Regions from separate parts of the Peribacillus sp. NPDC097895 genome, predicted to be linked through region 1. Evidence: predicted binding sites of a transcription regulator. Region 1 holds the regulator's gene; each other region holds the start of a gene.

Region 1 (4,451 bases):
CGGATATTGTCATGGTATTAAAAAAAAAGCGAAATTACAAGTTCTATGATTGACTTTCCTGTGTATTTTGTTGATGTTCAAGAAAGCGTCGGTTTACAGTGGCTTTAGATACATGGTAGCCAAAGCCCCTTAAAGTGGCTGCGATTTCTGCAAACGTCAATCCATTAGCCCGAAGTTTAATAATTTCTTCAATAGGAATCTCCTTACGTTCCCTTCCGGTAGAATTCCTCTGATTATGAAGATTTTTTTGAGGGCGGTATCCTTTTTCAACGGCTCTTAACATACCGCGTTTTATTTTCAAATTATGTAATTTCCTTTGATATTCTTCGACAATACCGACTATCTGGATGACCATGGCATCTGAATCCGATAACTCCAGTTCCCCATCGTGTGAAAGCGTATAAATTTTCACGCCTTCTTTAAGAATGACATGGAAAAGGGCAATTTTCGCATTCCCTCTCCCCAGCCTTGTTTCGTCTTGGATTAATAGAACTTCAGCTTCTTTGGTTTTAAAAAGTTCAAGCATGTCAAAAATGCCATCACGGTTTAACTCATAACCGCTAGCCTGTTCTTTTATTATGGAAACAACTTCTACATCCAGCTTCTCTGCCAATTTGACCAATTCATCTTCCTGCCTTGCCAATGATGTTTCCTGTGACTCTTTTTCTGTGCTAACCCTGCAATAGATTACTGCCTTCATAATACCCTACCTTCGCTACTTACTGCTCGCTTGCCAAATTCTGAACAAGTTCTTCCCCTTTAACAGGTATGACAATGACTTGACCAGGTTTAATTGAATCCGCCCTGACCCCATTATGCTCTTCTATCCAACCAATGAATTCTTTTTTTGTCAAATTAGCTTCTTCATATTCTTCGGCAATTCCCCATAAGGTGTCGCCTTCGCTTACTTCTATAGAAAGGAAATCCTTTTTTTGATCGTTGTCTAATGTACAAGAGAATAAAATTGAAAAGATGAATACAGATCCCGCTAATAGAATCGTATAAATATAGTTTTTGTATAAATTTTTCATAAATATCCCTCCAAAGCGAATGTTCGTTCGTATGTTATATCCGAATTATAATACGAACGTTTGTTTCAGTCAACAACAAAATTCGAACTTATGTTTGTATAGAGATGGGGGCCATGATATAATGAAGCAAAGAAAATTGGAGAAGAGGTGCAAAAATGACTAAACTATCAAAACGGCAGCAAGATATTCTTGATTTCATTAAAGAAGAAGTTCGCCAAAAAGGGTATCCGCCTTCCGTAAGGGAGATTGGCGAAGCAGTGGGACTTGCATCAAGTTCAACAGTTCACGGACATTTATCCCGCCTGGAAAGCAAAGGACTGATAAGACGTGATCCTACCAAGCCGAGGGCCATTGAAATCCTGAATTTAGAAGAAGCCAACAGTATACCGAAAACGAATGTTGTGAACGTGCCTTTACTTGGAAAAGTAACAGCAGGCATGCCGATTACGGCCATTGAGAACATAGAAGAATACTTCCCGCTTCCCGAAAGCATGGTTCCACATGATGACCATGTATTCATGCTCGAAATCATGGGAGAGAGTATGATCGAGGCAGGAATTCATGATGGGGATTATGTCATCGTGAAACAACAAAGCAGTGCCAATAACGGAGATATCGTCGTGGCTATGACTGAAGATGATGAAGCCACTGTAAAACGATTCTTTAAGGAACCGGATTACATAAGGCTTCAGCCTGAGAACTCAAATATGGAACCCATTATTTTAAGAGATGTTTCGATACTTGGAAAAGTAATAGGCTTATATAGACAAATACACTAAAAGCGCTAAAGGCGCTTTTTTTGTTTGTTTTAATTTATGTCCCAAACTCTCTCATTATGCATATGGAAGACTAGGTTTTGATTACTTTTATTTAATAGAAGGGAATTTTAATAGGATTATTTCAATTTTCCTTTTTTCTTTTATTGCTAATAGGAAAGTAAACAATTGCCATTCGGTGCGTGGAAGCCTATGTAAATGCAACCTATAGTTAAATTTTAAAAAAGAGGAATAAATTCACGCACCCAGATAAAGTTCATGTGATCAAGCTAAAAAAACTGTACTTCCATAAAATCCAATGCTTCGGCATGCGCAGAGACTGAATCTTGACGATATGATTATCCTCAACGATTCTGAATCGTTAAACTGGCGTACCGTTGACACCTAAACCATTTTGTCCTCCAACGCAGAAAAAGCCATCAAATCCATTACTTTACTTGGATTGATGGCTTTATAAGTTGACCGTTGAAAATCTTTAAAACTGCTCGGATTACCTTTCTTTGTTAAATGGCTTCTATCGTAAAAATTACTGTGGTATAAATCCTATATAAATGGTGAAAGTTAATTTTGTACATCTTCCAATTTAAGGTGGTGAAATTATGGACTTCCCGACCATCCATACAAATTTTTGGGATGCAGTGATAGCCATTCCTACCATAATAATACTTACTCAACTGATTAAGGTTTTGTTTCATACTCCTAAAAAATTCATCCCTACCATCGCATTAGTTCTTGGCTTGTTCATTTCCATTTTCATCAGCCATAGAAATCATTTGGTTGCAGGAATTTTTATGGGCTGGTTTTATGGCTATGCAAGTATAGGCAATTACGCTGCGCTCAAAACTGGCATTTTGTCCTATAGATCATCTAATGAAAAGACAGATTAGCTATCTAGTGTATGGCCGGAGATGAAATTCATTCATCTATTAAATAACAGGCTACTACATCGTATCTATACCATCGACCACACGCAATTTATATTGCGGTATGCTGCTGTAAGAAACGAATAGGCAAACTTTTTTGTTGGTTCATCTTTCAAATAGTAACCTCTCAAGCTCCGTTGAAATCTCTTTAAGCTCCTTGGTTTCTATCTTGATGAATTTCTGGTGGTAAAGGCTTCTTTCCACTGTTTTCACGATTTTGATTTATTTCTTCGACTGTAGACAAACTAATTAATAATTGAGTTTGTCTACAGTTTTTTAGGTTTGTAAATTTTAACGTAGATTTAATCTCTGGCACTCGCTTTCGGCGCTCTTTGTGCCTGCGGGGTCTCCCTTGGACGCGTATCCCTAAGCGGGAGTCTCGGACCTTCCGTTCCAATCAACTTTGTTTTAACAGGTAGATAGAACTCCTTTTGTCTACATATTCGATAATAATGGATTTTGCCTACAGTTTTTTGGTGGGGAGAATTTGACCGCTGATTTCCCCTCCAGGCACTCGCTTTCTGCGGGCGGTCCGAGATGCCTTCAATAAAAAGAAGGCATCTTCTTACTATTTTTCAATATAAACAGAACGAATCAGCGTACGGGTCCTTTCAGCACCACTGACACTTCTTTCCATGACATCAATCGTTACATTATAAACACCCGATTTAGGTACATCTGGAAGGGTACCTGAAAAATTTTCTTTGTCCATTACTTGTATTGAGCTTTTTTCATTAATTTCATTCCCGGATTCATCTAACAAATGAACCATAAAAGTGGTGCTGATTGGCCCTTTTTTATTATTGATAGGATTCTTTATTAAAAATTTCGCATCCTTTTGCTTAACCTTTCCAGACATGCTTAATGTAATGGGATTCGTTTCGTTAAATTGTGCTGTTAACAGGTAGGCGTCAGTTGGTGACTTAGTCTTCATTCGCACTCTCCAGTCCCCAATCTCAAGGTTGTTTCCATTAAATGTTTGGATGGTTGCACCATTAAAAAAGGAAGCTTCATATTTTGCAGAGTGGACCTTTACCGAAGGCGAATGCCTTTTATTGGATGGAGAAATTAATTCAACCTCAACATCTTTTGAGGCTGTATATATGGTTATATTACCTGGGGCTGCTTCATTTACATGGAAAGTTTGTTCGTTCCAGATATTTCGTTGCAGAACACCTCCTAGAACGGTTTGTGCGAGAGCGGTTGTAATGACATCATCTTCAACTTGTTGTTTATATTTAACCATTACACTCGGAAGCTCAACAGTGGAAGCGCTTCTTAAATAGGGCTCAATTCTTGGAAATACAGCTGAACCCACTCGAATATTATCGTGATCTAAGTTCGGATCAGTAAACAAATGTGACGCATAGGGAATTTTTGAACTCCATACATTCACTAAACCATCATTTTCTCCATACGTAGATAAATATTGCCCCCCCATTGATAAAGCAGAAAGAGCTGGTCCTCTATTCATTCCTGTCACCGTGAAATACATGTTTTTACGAGAGTTAACATGGTTATCCGTGGCAGAGCGAAATTCCGCCATTTTGCCAACTTGCAAAGAATATGTTCCATCATCTTTTTGACCTAAAAGCGAACCAAGCCAACCTGCATACCAGCTATAAGCCAAATCAGCTAGATGAGAACCGTGATGTGGAGAAGCTAAAGTGATGACCCTGCCAACATATTGGTGTGCTCCATAGTGTACAAGAGCCGCTTGG
Region 2 (4,451 bases), on a different contig from region 1:
TTTCCTGGCAAGACCCCCTCATTCAAGCCGATAACAAAAGCTGTCTTCACATCATCAAGTCGGGATAAATCGAGATTAGCGACAAGGACTTGGTCAATTGCCGGCGGTACCAAAGAAAATTCAAGAGACTCCAAACCAGCTTCAATGATTACCGCAAACTGTTTCATGGAAAGCTTTTCTTCGCTTAGCAGTTCAACGAATTGGTCTAACAGATCGACAACCGCATTCCACGTTTGTTCGTGCTCTCTTGCCGAAACCAAATCACCTGCTTCTTCGGCCTCCTGTTTCAGCTTTTCCAATTTTTCCGGTACGTGCAATTCTTCAAGATATAGATAAAGGGCTTCGCACAATTCCCTCCCATTATCAGCCTTTTTAACACGTTTTGATAGCTTCAAGATGGGCTCGGTAAATAATTGCTTCATCTCATTCAACTCTTGCTCAAGCTTCATTTCCTTATCGGTTTGGTTCCGTTCCTCCAGTTCCAGCCCTCGGAAGCGCCGGTACGTCCAACGATCTTTCGAAGTCCACCTGCTCCCTTTGATTCCACGGGCCAGCACATAGTTTTCGAGCTTATCCACTTGCTCCCGCATCCTATCATGATTTTTTTGCAGCGGAAATAAAAGCTCCGTCTTGATTGCTCGAAATACCGGTTCATACCTCCAATAACCATTGATGATCTCCAAAGTGGAACGAATCAGTTCTATCAGAGGATGATTAAGCATGGTCCGTTTGGAATCGACGAACAAGGGAATTTTATAATCCCGAAAAACGGTTTGTAAAATATCTGCGTATGCTTCACCATTACGAACTAAGATCGCAATATCACGGAAACGGTGCTGCTTCTGCCTGACCAGTGTCAAGATATCCCGGGCTACGCCTTCAATTTCAGCTCTGCGATTAACTGCCTGGGCAATCGTTACATCAGGTGACTGCTCAAACGTCCGTGCAGGACGAATGGCAAAATAAGTTTCCAGATGATTCAGGCCTGGACTCGTTACAAACCTTTCCGTTCCTTTTAAAATGCGATCCTCTGAAATTGGTATATCATTTCTCAATCCAGCTTGATATAGGTGATGATACAGGTTTCCCGTCTGCCTGAACAATTGCAAATCATCCGGGGCATATTGTCTGTAGGGCTGATCTAATGTCAGCGAAACCGTTACACTCTTGCACAGCTTCATCATTTCTTCCACAATCAATAATTCCTGTGGTGTCAAGCTATAAAAACCATCGATATAAATATCGGCGCTCCTTATATATGAAGACTCTGACATTTTTTCAATAAGTAAAGTGAAATAGTCTTCGGAATCTAAATATTTGCCAACCATTTCATCCTCAAATGCCTGATAGACCAATTCAAGGTCATGCAGTTTATCCTGAATTCCGCTGCCTGCCTCAGATGTATCGGTCAAATAGTTTTGAATGTCATCCGGTTGGATGCAATACTGCTTGAACTCAGCCAGCATTAGTTCCATCTGTGCAATGAACCCCTGCTTATCAGCCGATCGACGAAACATCTTTAGCTCATCTTTTTTATCATCCATGATTTTCCTTATCAGCATATTGACGCCGACGCTGTCCAAATGTAGGCGGCTCATTCCCCCAGTTTCCTGAAGAACGCGCCAAGCCAGTCTGCTAAAACTGAAAACCTGCGTCCGAATCATTCCCGCAAGACCTGGTGTTTTAACTAATTTATATTCAGATAGAAACGTCATTTGATCAGGAACGAGATAAATGATTGGATTGCCTTCGGGATCTTCTGCCAATTTGGAACGAATTTCGTCCAATATATTCGAAGTTTTCCCTGCACCCGATCTTCCCAGTAAAAAACGGAGTGACATCTCTTTTCCCCCTTATACAACATAATATCTAGATCTATCATAACAGAAATACTTTCGTCTTTTTGACTAGGTTTCTGTTTCCAATTAAGATTTACTTTCTATTATTTTACCGTTTCCCATAAAAAAACACCAATCGTACGTTCGCTTTTTTCCCAAAAGAAAAAGCCCTCAAATTTTCCGGGCTTTTGCAATCATTCACCTGTAAATCTATAATTGAATTCTTTGATTGGCCAATATCGAACATCGACTTTACCGACAACATTTTCAACTGGTATATAGCCAAAGTGACGGCTGTCCGCACTTTCAAGACGGTTATCACCCATGACAAAAAGCTTGCCCTCGGGGACGGTGGTCATGTCCGTCAATTCTTTTAATGTGAAGTCACCCGTGAAATTTTGCCCAGGGAAACCCGCCTTGACTTTTTCAAGATAAGGCTCTTCCACTTTCTCACCATTTACGTAAAGCCAATCATCCTTATAACGAATGCGGTCACCAGCAATTCCTATAACTCGTTTAACATAATCTTCTTGTGAATTGGCATGAAAAACAATAATGTCAAAACGGTTGATATCTTGAATCTGGTAATTGATTTTATTCACAACAAGTTTATCGCCATCTTCAAGGGTCGGCTGCATCGATTTCCCTTCAACATCATAGCTTGAAAAGAAAAATGTACGGATTAAGATGTAAATAACAAAAGCTATCATGGTTGCTTTTATCCAATCGGATAAAGAATTCTTGTTTGTTTTTCCCATCTCGTTCAACCCCTACTACATTTATATACTAACTTATTGTCCTTCTTCTCTCTTCATGCTTTTATTTAACCGGACTTCCAGTCTTTTTCCCACATACCAGAGGATAAAAATGACAATCCCGATAATGATCGTACGCATGGGCTTATGTATTAAGGATACTAAATCATAGCCGACGAAGCTAATCGTAAAAATCATCACCGCTTTTCCACCTACAACTGCCAGTCCATATTGCAAGGGACTGACTTTTGAAAGACCTGCCACAATATTCACGATGGCCGATGGTGTAAAAGGGAAGCAGAGCAGGATGAACAAAGGTCCGAATCCATGGCTTTCCACCCAAACCATCAACCTCTGTACCTGCTTATGTTTTTGCAAAAATCGAAAAAACCTCAGTTGACCATATTTTCTAATAACTAAAAAGATTAAAAAAGACCCCGCTACCGCACCAATCCATGAAAATAAAAACCCCCACCAGAGACCAAAAGCCGTTGCATTAGCCAGTACGAACACCACTAAGGGTAAAAAGGGCAAAAATGCTTCCAGCATCGGCAGTAAGATTCCAGGAATTGGACCGAATGAGCGATATTGCTGAATAAGTGCTGATATATTATCAAGTGTAAACCACTCACGTATAGTCTCCAAGTCCATAATTATCTCCCTCGACATGCTGCCATCAAAGCAACATAAACTTATTAAAAAGCTGTTTATTTTAGATATAACACTTTCCCCTGAAATTGCAAGAATTATTATCCATATATCTTCATACTTTCCCTAACTCGGGAAAACATAATCTTATTAACAAATATTTCACTATTATTAATACTTCTTGCATATCGACTGAAAATACATTAGGATAAAAAACAGAACATATGTTCTTGTTTTCACAAAATATACATATTCATATTAAAAACGCGCTTTTTTAGAAAGGAGCGGTGAGATGACCCGCATTCCAGAAGGCGACCGAAATATGATTGAAAAAGCCATCTACCTCCCTATGGTGATTACAGTCTTAAACCGGGATCTCAAGGTCATCGAAATTAGTCCGTTTAAATTAAAAAGGCCCTATTCGGAACTAATTGAACATATTTTAAAAGCCGTTCAGGATGACCTTGCCGAGGTACGGAGATATTTGCGCAAGGAGAATATTAAGGTAAGTGAAATCAAACGCGATGAATCCTTCACGATGTATTGTTTTTTATATAAAGGATACGAGGAACATCATAATTATTTCAATCCCCGCCTTCGCAACAAAACCGAAGACTTGTTATGCTATTACTTTTTCGAGAGAAGTCACCGCTCAAGGGATAGGGGACCAGCCTAACATATACACGATGTTTATGGATGATTAAAGCCTTTCGGGGGTGAGGAAACAGATGCCTTAGGATTTGTATGGAGGATGTAACCATTAGGTGTCTCTTTTTCCCTGCTTTTTAAAGAGATAAGTGAGTTCAATTTATCACGATCAAAATCGATAGGACTCACTTACCTCCATTCACCTGTTTGGGTTTTCCATTATCATTGTCCTGCTAATAATATCATTGGATAGGTTCAAAACCATGGATTTACTGCCATGAAATATTACTTCTCGATCAAGGCATAACCTATATAATCAAGTGCATACTGAATATCCTTAACCATTTTAGTTTTGAGATTCCTCAAATCAAAGTTATTTACATGCTCCTTGGCAAAGGTTGGAGTGACACCCGTTATGATCGTTTCCACCCCCATCAAACCAAGAGCACTCATCATATTGAAGAGAAAGTTGGGAAAACAGTTATCTTGAACGAGGAGCTTCGACAAATCAATAATAAAGTAACCAATATCATTATCCGCCGCAGAATGTAACACATCACTC
Region 3 (4,451 bases), 130 kb from region 1:
ACTACTAAAAAAGCGACTGCTCTTTGTTCAGCAATCGCGCCCGTTTCTTGAATACCGACATAACTCATATTAGTTATTTTTCAGAGCTCTTTAACTTCATCATAAATAATTTTCAGCGTTTTCCCGTTAATCTTTCGTTTATTACTATTTTCATCAAAGCCTGCATCAGGTAAGGCAATACCTATTGGGATGTATCTAAAAGATACATTATTACTAACCAGATTAATTGCTTTAAACTTCTTATTAAACTGTCTTACTTCCTGAAGTTTCAGCTGACCATAGACTTTATATCTTGGATGAACTTGAACGACAGGATCAATGATGTCATCTTTATTAGCTCGAATATAAGAAAAATCGCTCTCTTTTATAATGTTATATTTAGGTAAGTAACTACTTACCTTCTTGGATGTATAAAACTGTTTTTGTAAAGTCAAATCTATAATTCCAACAGTGGGTACATAAATCCAAGCGTGAGGAGCAGAAACGTTATTATTAGGTGTAAGGTCGTAAAAATGTTGTGGCTCAAACTTCTCATCTTCAGAAGATATAGTTAAGCTACCTTTTACTCCAAAATTCCATATGGCAAGTTCATCAAGTAAATTTGTTAAGGATATTGTTATTTCAACACATTGTCCGTACTTATTTTCTTCGATAACAAGGTTAGCTATATATTCAGATATTTTCTTAACTTTTTCTTTCGCATATTCAAAGTATTCATCACTATAACTTTGAATTATTAAAAACTCGGCGTAATCCTCTAGAGTAATTATCCCTTTCTGTTCAGCTAACAGAAAAGCATCGTCTAAGTGAAAACCTATTTTTTTATAATCTATACCATTACTTTCAAATTTGCCCTTTAATTGGTTCAATCTTTGACTCATCTAAAAACTCCTTTGCCCTCTTTACTTGAATATACCATAGCTAGATCAAATATTACTTTAAAAATAAGGTGCAAATTGAAATATAAAAGAAGAGCTTCGTGTCTAGAGCGATGTTCTATAAAAAATCGATCAAATTAGCTTTGATGTTCTTCAACAATATGGCTAGATTGCTGAACAAAGTTAAAAAAGCACACATATTATTATTTGTTCCAAAACTCGTCCTTTTCTGAACACACCACTGTTCGATTTGAAAAGGACGTTTTTTATTGCTGTCACTTTCGTCGGTACTTTGCACTTATTTTAAGTGTTATTTTGCACACTAAACGTTAAAATCCCAGCTATTTTCACATATGAGGATTAGCTGGGATTTTTTCATTATTTACGTCCAATCACTAAGCTATTTCTTGCAGCTTCTACGACCTCTGAAGTAATGGATGTCAGGTGATTGATTTCGAGAATACGTTCCATTTGAGTAAATAACCGATTTATGAAGGTAGCTGGGTTTTAAAATTACTTCAAATTGTGGCTTTGAAATAAAGTTTAACTGTTTATAAAAAAGATGAACCGGAATTTCCTATCTCTTTAAAGATTGCAAGACCACTTACTATTTTGTAAATGGTCTTTTTAGTTTTTAGGAAAATAAAAAAGACATCAAATTATTCAAGAGAGTATAATTGTATGTATTAAAAATAAGGAGTTAAAAATGGATCTATTAGAATTATTTCGAATGTGGGTAAATCATCCAAAAGAGGGAAGTGGTAGAAGTAGTTTAGATAAAACAGATGAAGATTGGAAAAAGTTATTACAAAATATTCGTAATTGGGAGAACAGTGAAGATAAAGAAGAAAATGAGTTTGCAAAATATCTACTGTATACAGGGAAAATAAGAAGAGTTCATTTAGACCTTGAGGAAGTGAATTATAATAATCATTATGTTTCATGGACATCAGCTGAAAAATTAGAAGATTTATATTGGTTCGATTCATCGTGTTCTCATACAATAATTACAGCAGAAGCAACAAAAGATAATCCAGGAATTAGTGTTAAAGGATTTATAGAAGCTATGAAACTTGATATTAAAAATTTCGAATTAAACTCACCGGCTATCAGAGCAGAACAAGAAGTGATTTTTCCATTACAAGAAAAATTAATATTAAGCATTGAAAAAATAAAAATAAAATAGAGATGAAAAATCACATTAAATCCTTAGGAACAGAAGGATTTTTTGACGTTAAATAATAGTTCTAGTAACCACTTATTCTTTTGAATTGGTGGTTATTTCTATTATAGGGAAAATATAACCCTTCATTCAAACTTATTTATAAACGAATGGTTTAATTGAACATATTTAAAGCGTGTTTTGATTTTTTTTCAAAACACGCTTTTTCTATTTACTATTTTATCAAGGTTTATAGAGTTAATTAAATCAAACTTTATTTCAAAGCTACACAAATAAAAAAAAGAACCTCTAAAGAGATTCATTAAGGTGTATCTACTAATTTATCCACTAGCCTCCCATTTTCATCGAAAATGTAAACAGATGGAGGCCAAGTCATCCAATCTTCGGCTGCAGGAATCAAAAAATATGCACAGATAAGGATTAACGATAACTTTGATGAAATTTTCATTTACATCCCCCTATTTAATGTTTTCCTATATTTTACTATAAACTAAAAAAACTCCCCGTAGGGAGCTTTCTAATACCAAAACAAAATCCAATCTTTCCTAATCCACGTTTTCCTTCCATCTCTAAACCTTACTATGTAATATTGGTCATTTCCGATACCAACGATTATCCCTACTGTGAAACTGTTCCACCTGTTCTTTGCCTTGCCTACATAAACTTTCGTATTTAACATTTGAATTCCCCCTCTTACTTAATCAAGTGGAGTATATTCTATTAAAGTAAACCGTTTAAACTCTATAGCCCTTTTAAAAAAAACTCCCCTTATCTATTTAGGTGGATTTTATTCTATTAAACTAAAACGTTTCTAGGGTCTAGCCTATAAAATTTTAAATTATAATAATCGGTTCCAGAATTGAGGCATTGATGCATCGTTCGTATTCACATCACTTGAACAGGCATTTTTTTCTGTCTTTAACTAGAACGTTAGTTCGTATATAATAAATAAAAAGGAGGGCTTCTTCTAATGGGTACAATTCGTGATAGAGGTATCATTAAATGGCAAGCAGCATTAATGTTACCAGAACATAAAGCATTACATAAAAGAAAGGATAAGGACGATTATTTCTTAAATAAAAAACCTATCCTTGATGAATACCAGGTTGAAGAATTTGAAAACAACATTCATTATGCAATGGAATATCATTTACCGATAAGCTTTAGATTGCATAACGAGGGAAATCCAATTGAACTGCATGGATACTGTGTGTATATTGATCCTGTCACGAAAGAGTTAAGTATTCAGAAGAAAGATAGTTCCTTCGAGAAAATTAAATTTAATGAAATTATTAGTGTGATCGTTGAGGATTAAAAAAAGTACTATTTAAATTCAGGAAGTAAAAGGCACAGAGATTTAGGAGTATACAAATGGAAATTCAGATTGAGGATCAATTGTTTGCGAACGGTGCTAAGTTCTTACAATCTGGTAGTTGTTCAGTCATAACAACTGACTTTAGAAAAGAACCAGACTGGACTGCTGCTATATCAGCTTATGAGTGGATACAAAAGATAAAAAACTCTGTTCGCTATCCAAACGACTTTCAAATTGTTAGTGTTGTTTACAACAGAGAAAATGACATTACAGATTTAGTAAGAAAGGTACGCCTAAAATACAAGATGATTTACCTTTTTAAAATTAATCAACTAAAAATATAATTTAGGGATCTCTTTAGAGGTTATTTTTTTGTATCCAACGTTCAAATTGTTTTAGGATAGTTTGTGGTAAAATGTAGGAAATCATTACATTGAGGGATGAAAATGAAAATTTTATTTAGGTTATCTCTAATTTTAATATGTTCATTGTTTTTGATGAAAATGGAAATGTAGTAGATAAATTAGTAGATGAATCTAATTGAATCTCTTTAGAGGTTATTTGTTTGTTTTAGTAGACGTTAAATATCAAAGTACATTTTCAAAGTTTGGGAAAGTGTCTTTTTTTATTTACACCTTCTTAATTGTGTTATTGTGACTTTATAGTGTGGATTTTGAATTAAGATTGATAAATGAGCATAAAGGGGCATTATCTATGGGGACAATTATTGATTATTTCATAAATGATTTTTTGAAGGTTATTGGGGGATTATCCTTTTTTGGATTACTGGGCGTTGGTATAGTCTTCATATCTCGATTAATGGCAAAACAAGTTTTTGATAAAAGGATGGCAGACTATCAAGGGGGAATAGCAAAAGAGTTAGAAAAAATAAAATTATAGCAACAAAAAAACTTTAAGGACTTTGAGTTATTTACTTCAAAAAAACATGAAAAGTATCCGGAAATGCATTTCCATTTAGAATCTGCGTTTGGTGAAATTTTAGAATTACATGTACAAGGTTTACGTGGTTTTGTTAAATCTCTTAGGTACGATCTCTTTACCGAGAATGAATTAA
Region 4 (4,451 bases), on a different contig from region 1:
ACGAGAGCGAAAGTCTTTCAGGAGGAAGGTAAAAAAACACCGGTATTCGTGAGATTTTCATCTGTAATCCATGGAGGGACATCCCCGGAAACGCTGCGTGACCCTAGGGGATTTGCCGTTAAATTTTATACGGAGGACGGAAACTGGGATCTTGTGGGGAATAACCTGAAAATTTTCTTTATCCGGGATGCCATGAAATTCCCTGATTTAATTCATGCCTTCAAACCGGATCCGGTCACGAATATTCAGGATGGCAGAAGGATTTTCGATTTTTGCTCCAGCTCACCGGAAACATTTCATATGGTCACATTTGTATTCTCCCCTTGGGGCATTCCAGCCAATTACCGAATGATGCAAGGGTCGGGCGTCAATACTTATAAATGGGTGAATGAAGAGGGCAAAGCTGTACTTGTCAAGTATCATTGGGAACCGAAACAAGGGATCAAGAACTTGACACAGAAAGAGGCCAATGAAATTCAAGCAACGAATTTCAATCATGCCACACAGGACTTATATGAAGCGATTGAACGTGGGGAATATCCGGAATGGGATTTAAACGTACAGATCATGAGTGATGATAATCATCCTGAGTTGGATTTTGATCCGCTGGATGATACGAAGATCTGGCCGAAAGATGAGTTCCCATGGCTGCATGTCGGTACGATGGTATTGAATAAAAATCCGGAGGACTATTTCACTGAAGTCGAACAAGCTGCATTCGGGACGGGCGTCTTGGTGGACGGGCTGGACTTCTCCGATGACAAAATGTTACAAGGACGTACATTCTCTTATTCTGATACACAACGTCACCGTGTTGGAGCAAATTATCTTCAATTGCCGATTAATGCTCCAAAGAAACCAACAGCCACGAATCAGACTGGCGGCCAGATGCAATATGAAGTTGGCAGAGGCAATCAAAGTCCTCACATCAACTATGAGCCATCAACTGTAGGAGGGTTGAAGGAAGCCGAACAAACGGGTAAAGAGCATACACCATTTGTAGAAGGAAAACTGGTCCGTGAAACAATAGATCGCCAAAGCAATACGAAACAGGCTGGTGAAACATATCGTGAATTTGAAGATTGGGAAAGAGATGATTTAATCTCCAATTTAGTATCGGCATTAGCTCCGGCAGACCCGCGCATTCAAGAAAAAATGATAGCTCTTGCTGCAGAGGCTGATGAAGAATATGGCCGCAGACTAAAAGAGGGCCTAGCTTCAGCTTCTGAACATACGAATTCTTCAAAGCCTCTAGGTGGAACGGATAACCCAGAGGATGCAGAAAGAAAAGGACATGAAGCAGATCCATATTGATTGGTCAAAAAAAGAAGCAACTCCTTTTAAAGGGGTTGGCTTCCTTTTTTTATGGGAATAATTGAGTGGATGGCTGGAACGTTCTTCTGAAGATGATATGAAATCAAGCAGGAAATAGATTGGCAAAAAACTTCATAATCATTTAAACTGAAACTACTCTATTTTTCTCTTATAAAGGAGATGATAAAATGATTAAAATTCTTTCTGCCCTTTTCCTTCCTTGTCTACTTGTCATGTTATTTTCAAGGGTTACCTATAACAATGTCGTGGGACTTGTTTTAACTGTTGCCTTGATTACAGCTTCTGCATATAAAGGTTATACGCATACAAACTTATTGATCATCGTTGATGCATTATCCCTGACAGTGGGATTTTGGTTATCGAAAAGAATGATGAAACGAACATCCAAGAGCGCCTGACATCAAAGGTGCTTTTTTTGTACTCAACTTGCATTTACACTCCAACGCCCATAGAGTTCACAATCTAAAAGTAGAATGGACGTTCGCTTATTGCTGGTTTGTTTTGAGGCAATTGTGGTAGAATGTGTATATATACATTCTTAAACCGGAATAAATAGAAGGGATATGGTCATGTCCCGTTTTTCATATAAAAATATTTCAATAGGAGGCTATGCTTGGTGAAGGATAAATTTGAGTTAGTCTCAAAATACTCTCCTCAAGGGGATCAACCTGCAGCAATTGAAATGCTTGTCGATGGGATTAAAGAAGGAAAGGAAATGCAGACATTATTGGGGGCGACGGGGACAGGGAAAACGTTCACCGTTTCCAATGTGATTCAGCAAATCAATAAACCGACCCTTGTCATCGCCCACAATAAAACGTTGGCAGGGCAACTTTACAGTGAGTTCAAAGAGTTTTTCCCTAATAATGCCGTCGAATATTTCGTTAGCTATTATGATTACTATCAGCCAGAGGCTTATGTTCCATCCACTGATACATTCATCGAAAAAGATGCAAGCATCAACGATGAGATCGATAAACTGCGTCACTCGGCAACTTCATCTTTGTTCGAAAGGAAAGATGTCATCATCATTGCCAGTGTATCGTGCATTTATGGTCTGGGTTCCCCTGAAGAGTACCGTGAGATGGTCGTTTCTCTCCGAACGGGCATGGAAATAGACCGAAATGCATTGTTGCACAGACTTGTGGATATTCAATATGAACGAAATGATATTGCCTTTCAACGGGGGACTTTCCGCGTTCGCGGCGATGTGGTCGAAATCTTCCCGGCCTCCCGCGATGAACATTGCGTACGGGTCGAGTTTTTCGGGGATGAGATTGACCGTATCCGTGAAGTCGATGCCCTTACTGGTGAAATCACTGGTGAACGCGAACATATTGCTATTTTCCCGGCTTCCCATTTCGTAACCCGCGAAGAGAAAATGAGGGTAGCCATCCAAAATATCGAGATTGAACTGGAAGAACGATTGAAGGAATTAAGGGAAGATGAGAAATTGCTTGAAGCCCAGCGCTTGGAGCAACGGACCCGTTATGATTTGGAAATGATGCGGGAAATGGGCTTTTGTTCAGGGATCGAGAACTATTCCCGACATTTAACGCTTCGTCCGGCAGGTGCGACGCCGTACACGTTAATAGATTATTTTCCTGAAGACTTTCTGCTGGTCGTGGATGAGTCGCACGTAACCCTTTCTCAAATCAGGGGCATGTTCAATGGAGATCAGGCACGTAAGCAAGTACTCGTCGATCATGGCTTCCGTCTGCCGTCTGCAAAAGATAACCGTCCGCTAAGATTTGAAGAATTTGAAAAAAAGGTCCATCAATCGATATTCGTTTCGGCAACTCCGGGACCATATGAACTTGAGCATACACCAGAAATGGTTCAGCAGATTATCCGTCCTACCGGCTTGCTGGATCCAACGATTGAAGTACGGCCAATTGAAGGGCAGATAGATGACTTGATTGGTGAAATACAGGATCGGGTGAAAAAGAACGAACGTGTCCTCATTACGACATTAACGAAAAAGATGTCTGAAGACTTAACTGATTATTTAAAGGAAATAGGCATCAAGGTCCAATACCTTCATTCGGAAGTGAAAACCCTAGAAAGGATAGAAATCATCCGGGAGCTGCGAATGGGCAAATATGATGTATTGGTTGGAATCAATCTTTTACGAGAAGGATTGGATATTCCGGAAGTTTCATTAGTGACCATTCTGGATGCCGATAAAGAAGGATTCCTTCGCTCGGAAAGATCGCTAATTCAGACGATGGGCCGCGCCGCCCGTAATGCCAACGGTCACGTCATCATGTATGCAGACCGCATCACGAATTCGATGGAACTTGCCATTAATGAAACGAAACGACGCCGTGAAATTCAGGAAAATTATAATAATGTGCATGGAATACTGCCACAAACCATTCAAAAGGATATCCGAGATTCCATCAAGGCTACTCATGTAGCGGAAGAAGGAGAAGCGTACAAAGAGGATCTTGCACCAAGCCTCGCCAAGCTTCCTAAGAAAGAGCGTATGAAAGTGATGGCAAGCATGGAAAAAGAAATGAAGGAAGCGGCAAAGGCACTGGACTTCGAGCGAGCTGCCGAGCTGCGTGATTTATTACTAGAGTTAAAAGCGGAAGGGTGACGAAACATGGCAATGGATAAGATTGTGATAAAAGGCGCCAGGGCCAATAATTTAAAGAATATCGATATCACGATACCGAGAGACAAACTTGTCGTGCTAACTGGATTGTCCGGATCCGGAAAGTCCTCCTTGGCTTTTGATACGATTTATGCAGAAGGGCAAAGGCGTTATGTAGAATCACTGTCTGCTTATGCGCGTCAATTTTTAGGTCAAGTGGATAAACCGGATGTCGATGCAATTGAAGGTTTGTCACCAGCCATTTCCATAGACCAGAAAACGACCAGTCGAAATCCTCGTTCAACCGTAGGGACTGTTACGGAAATCTATGATTATTTAAGGCTGTTATATGCACGGGTCGGCAGGCCGACCTGTCCGATCCATCATATAGAGATTACCTCCCAAACGATTGAGCAAATGGTGGACCGCATTTTGGATTACCCTGAGCGAACCAAGCTTCAGGTATTGGCACCGCTTGTCTCAGGCAGAAAAGGGACACATGCAAAAGTTTTGGAGG

Evidence for each region. The regulator LexA, encoded in region 1, represses DNA repair genes until DNA is damaged. The targets are predictions, from matches to a motif close to CGAACATATGTTCG.
Region 2: addB (helicase-exonuclease AddAB subunit AddB) is a predicted target of LexA. The motif match lies at 1,972-1,985, and genes of this name have one in related genera.
Region 3: ACQKMH_RS20140 (YolD-like family protein) is a predicted target of LexA. The motif match lies at 2,986-2,999, and genes of this name have one in related genera.
Region 4: uvrB (excinuclease ABC subunit UvrB) is a predicted target of LexA. The motif match lies at 1,806-1,819, and genes of this name have one in related genera.

Annotation. Positions count from the first base shown of each region.
Region 1 is NZ_JBNNSH010000004.1:336,019-340,469, reverse strand. Features, by position in the region: gene ACQKMH_RS20705 (YneB family resolvase-like protein) at 44-700, opposite strand; gene yneA (cell division suppressor protein YneA) at 720-1,031, opposite strand; gene lexA (transcriptional repressor LexA) at 1,187-1,810, shown strand; gene ACQKMH_RS20690 (hypothetical protein) at 2,407-2,694, shown strand; gene ACQKMH_RS20685 (esterase/lipase family protein) at 3,299-4,451, opposite strand, start outside.
Region 2 is NZ_JBNNSH010000002.1:558,367-562,817, forward strand. Features, by position in the region: gene addB (helicase-exonuclease AddAB subunit AddB) at 1-1,841, opposite strand, end outside; gene lepB (signal peptidase I) at 2,033-2,596, opposite strand; gene ACQKMH_RS14055 (TVP38/TMEM64 family protein) at 2,630-3,244, opposite strand; gene ACQKMH_RS14060 (hypothetical protein) at 3,534-3,917, shown strand; gene ACQKMH_RS14065 (STAS domain-containing protein) at 4,175-4,451, opposite strand, start outside.
Region 3 is NZ_JBNNSH010000004.1:210,553-215,003, forward strand. Features, by position in the region: gene ACQKMH_RS20115 (hypothetical protein) at 81-881, opposite strand; partial or broken gene ACQKMH_RS20120 (AAA family ATPase) at 1,257-1,370, opposite strand; gene ACQKMH_RS20125 (hypothetical protein) at 1,585-2,064, shown strand; gene ACQKMH_RS20130 (hypothetical protein) at 2,363-2,509, opposite strand; gene ACQKMH_RS20135 (hypothetical protein) at 2,579-2,740, opposite strand; gene ACQKMH_RS20140 (YolD-like family protein) at 3,032-3,376, shown strand; gene ACQKMH_RS20145 (hypothetical protein) at 3,433-3,720, shown strand; gene ACQKMH_RS20150 (hypothetical protein) at 4,091-4,276, shown strand; gene ACQKMH_RS20155 (hypothetical protein) at 4,340-4,451, shown strand, end outside.
Region 4 is NZ_JBNNSH010000003.1:265,477-269,927, reverse strand. Features, by position in the region: gene ACQKMH_RS17605 (catalase) at 1-1,314, shown strand, start outside; gene ACQKMH_RS17600 (CsbA family protein) at 1,503-1,733, shown strand; gene uvrB (excinuclease ABC subunit UvrB) at 1,952-3,937, shown strand; gene uvrA (excinuclease ABC subunit UvrA) at 3,944-4,451, shown strand, end outside.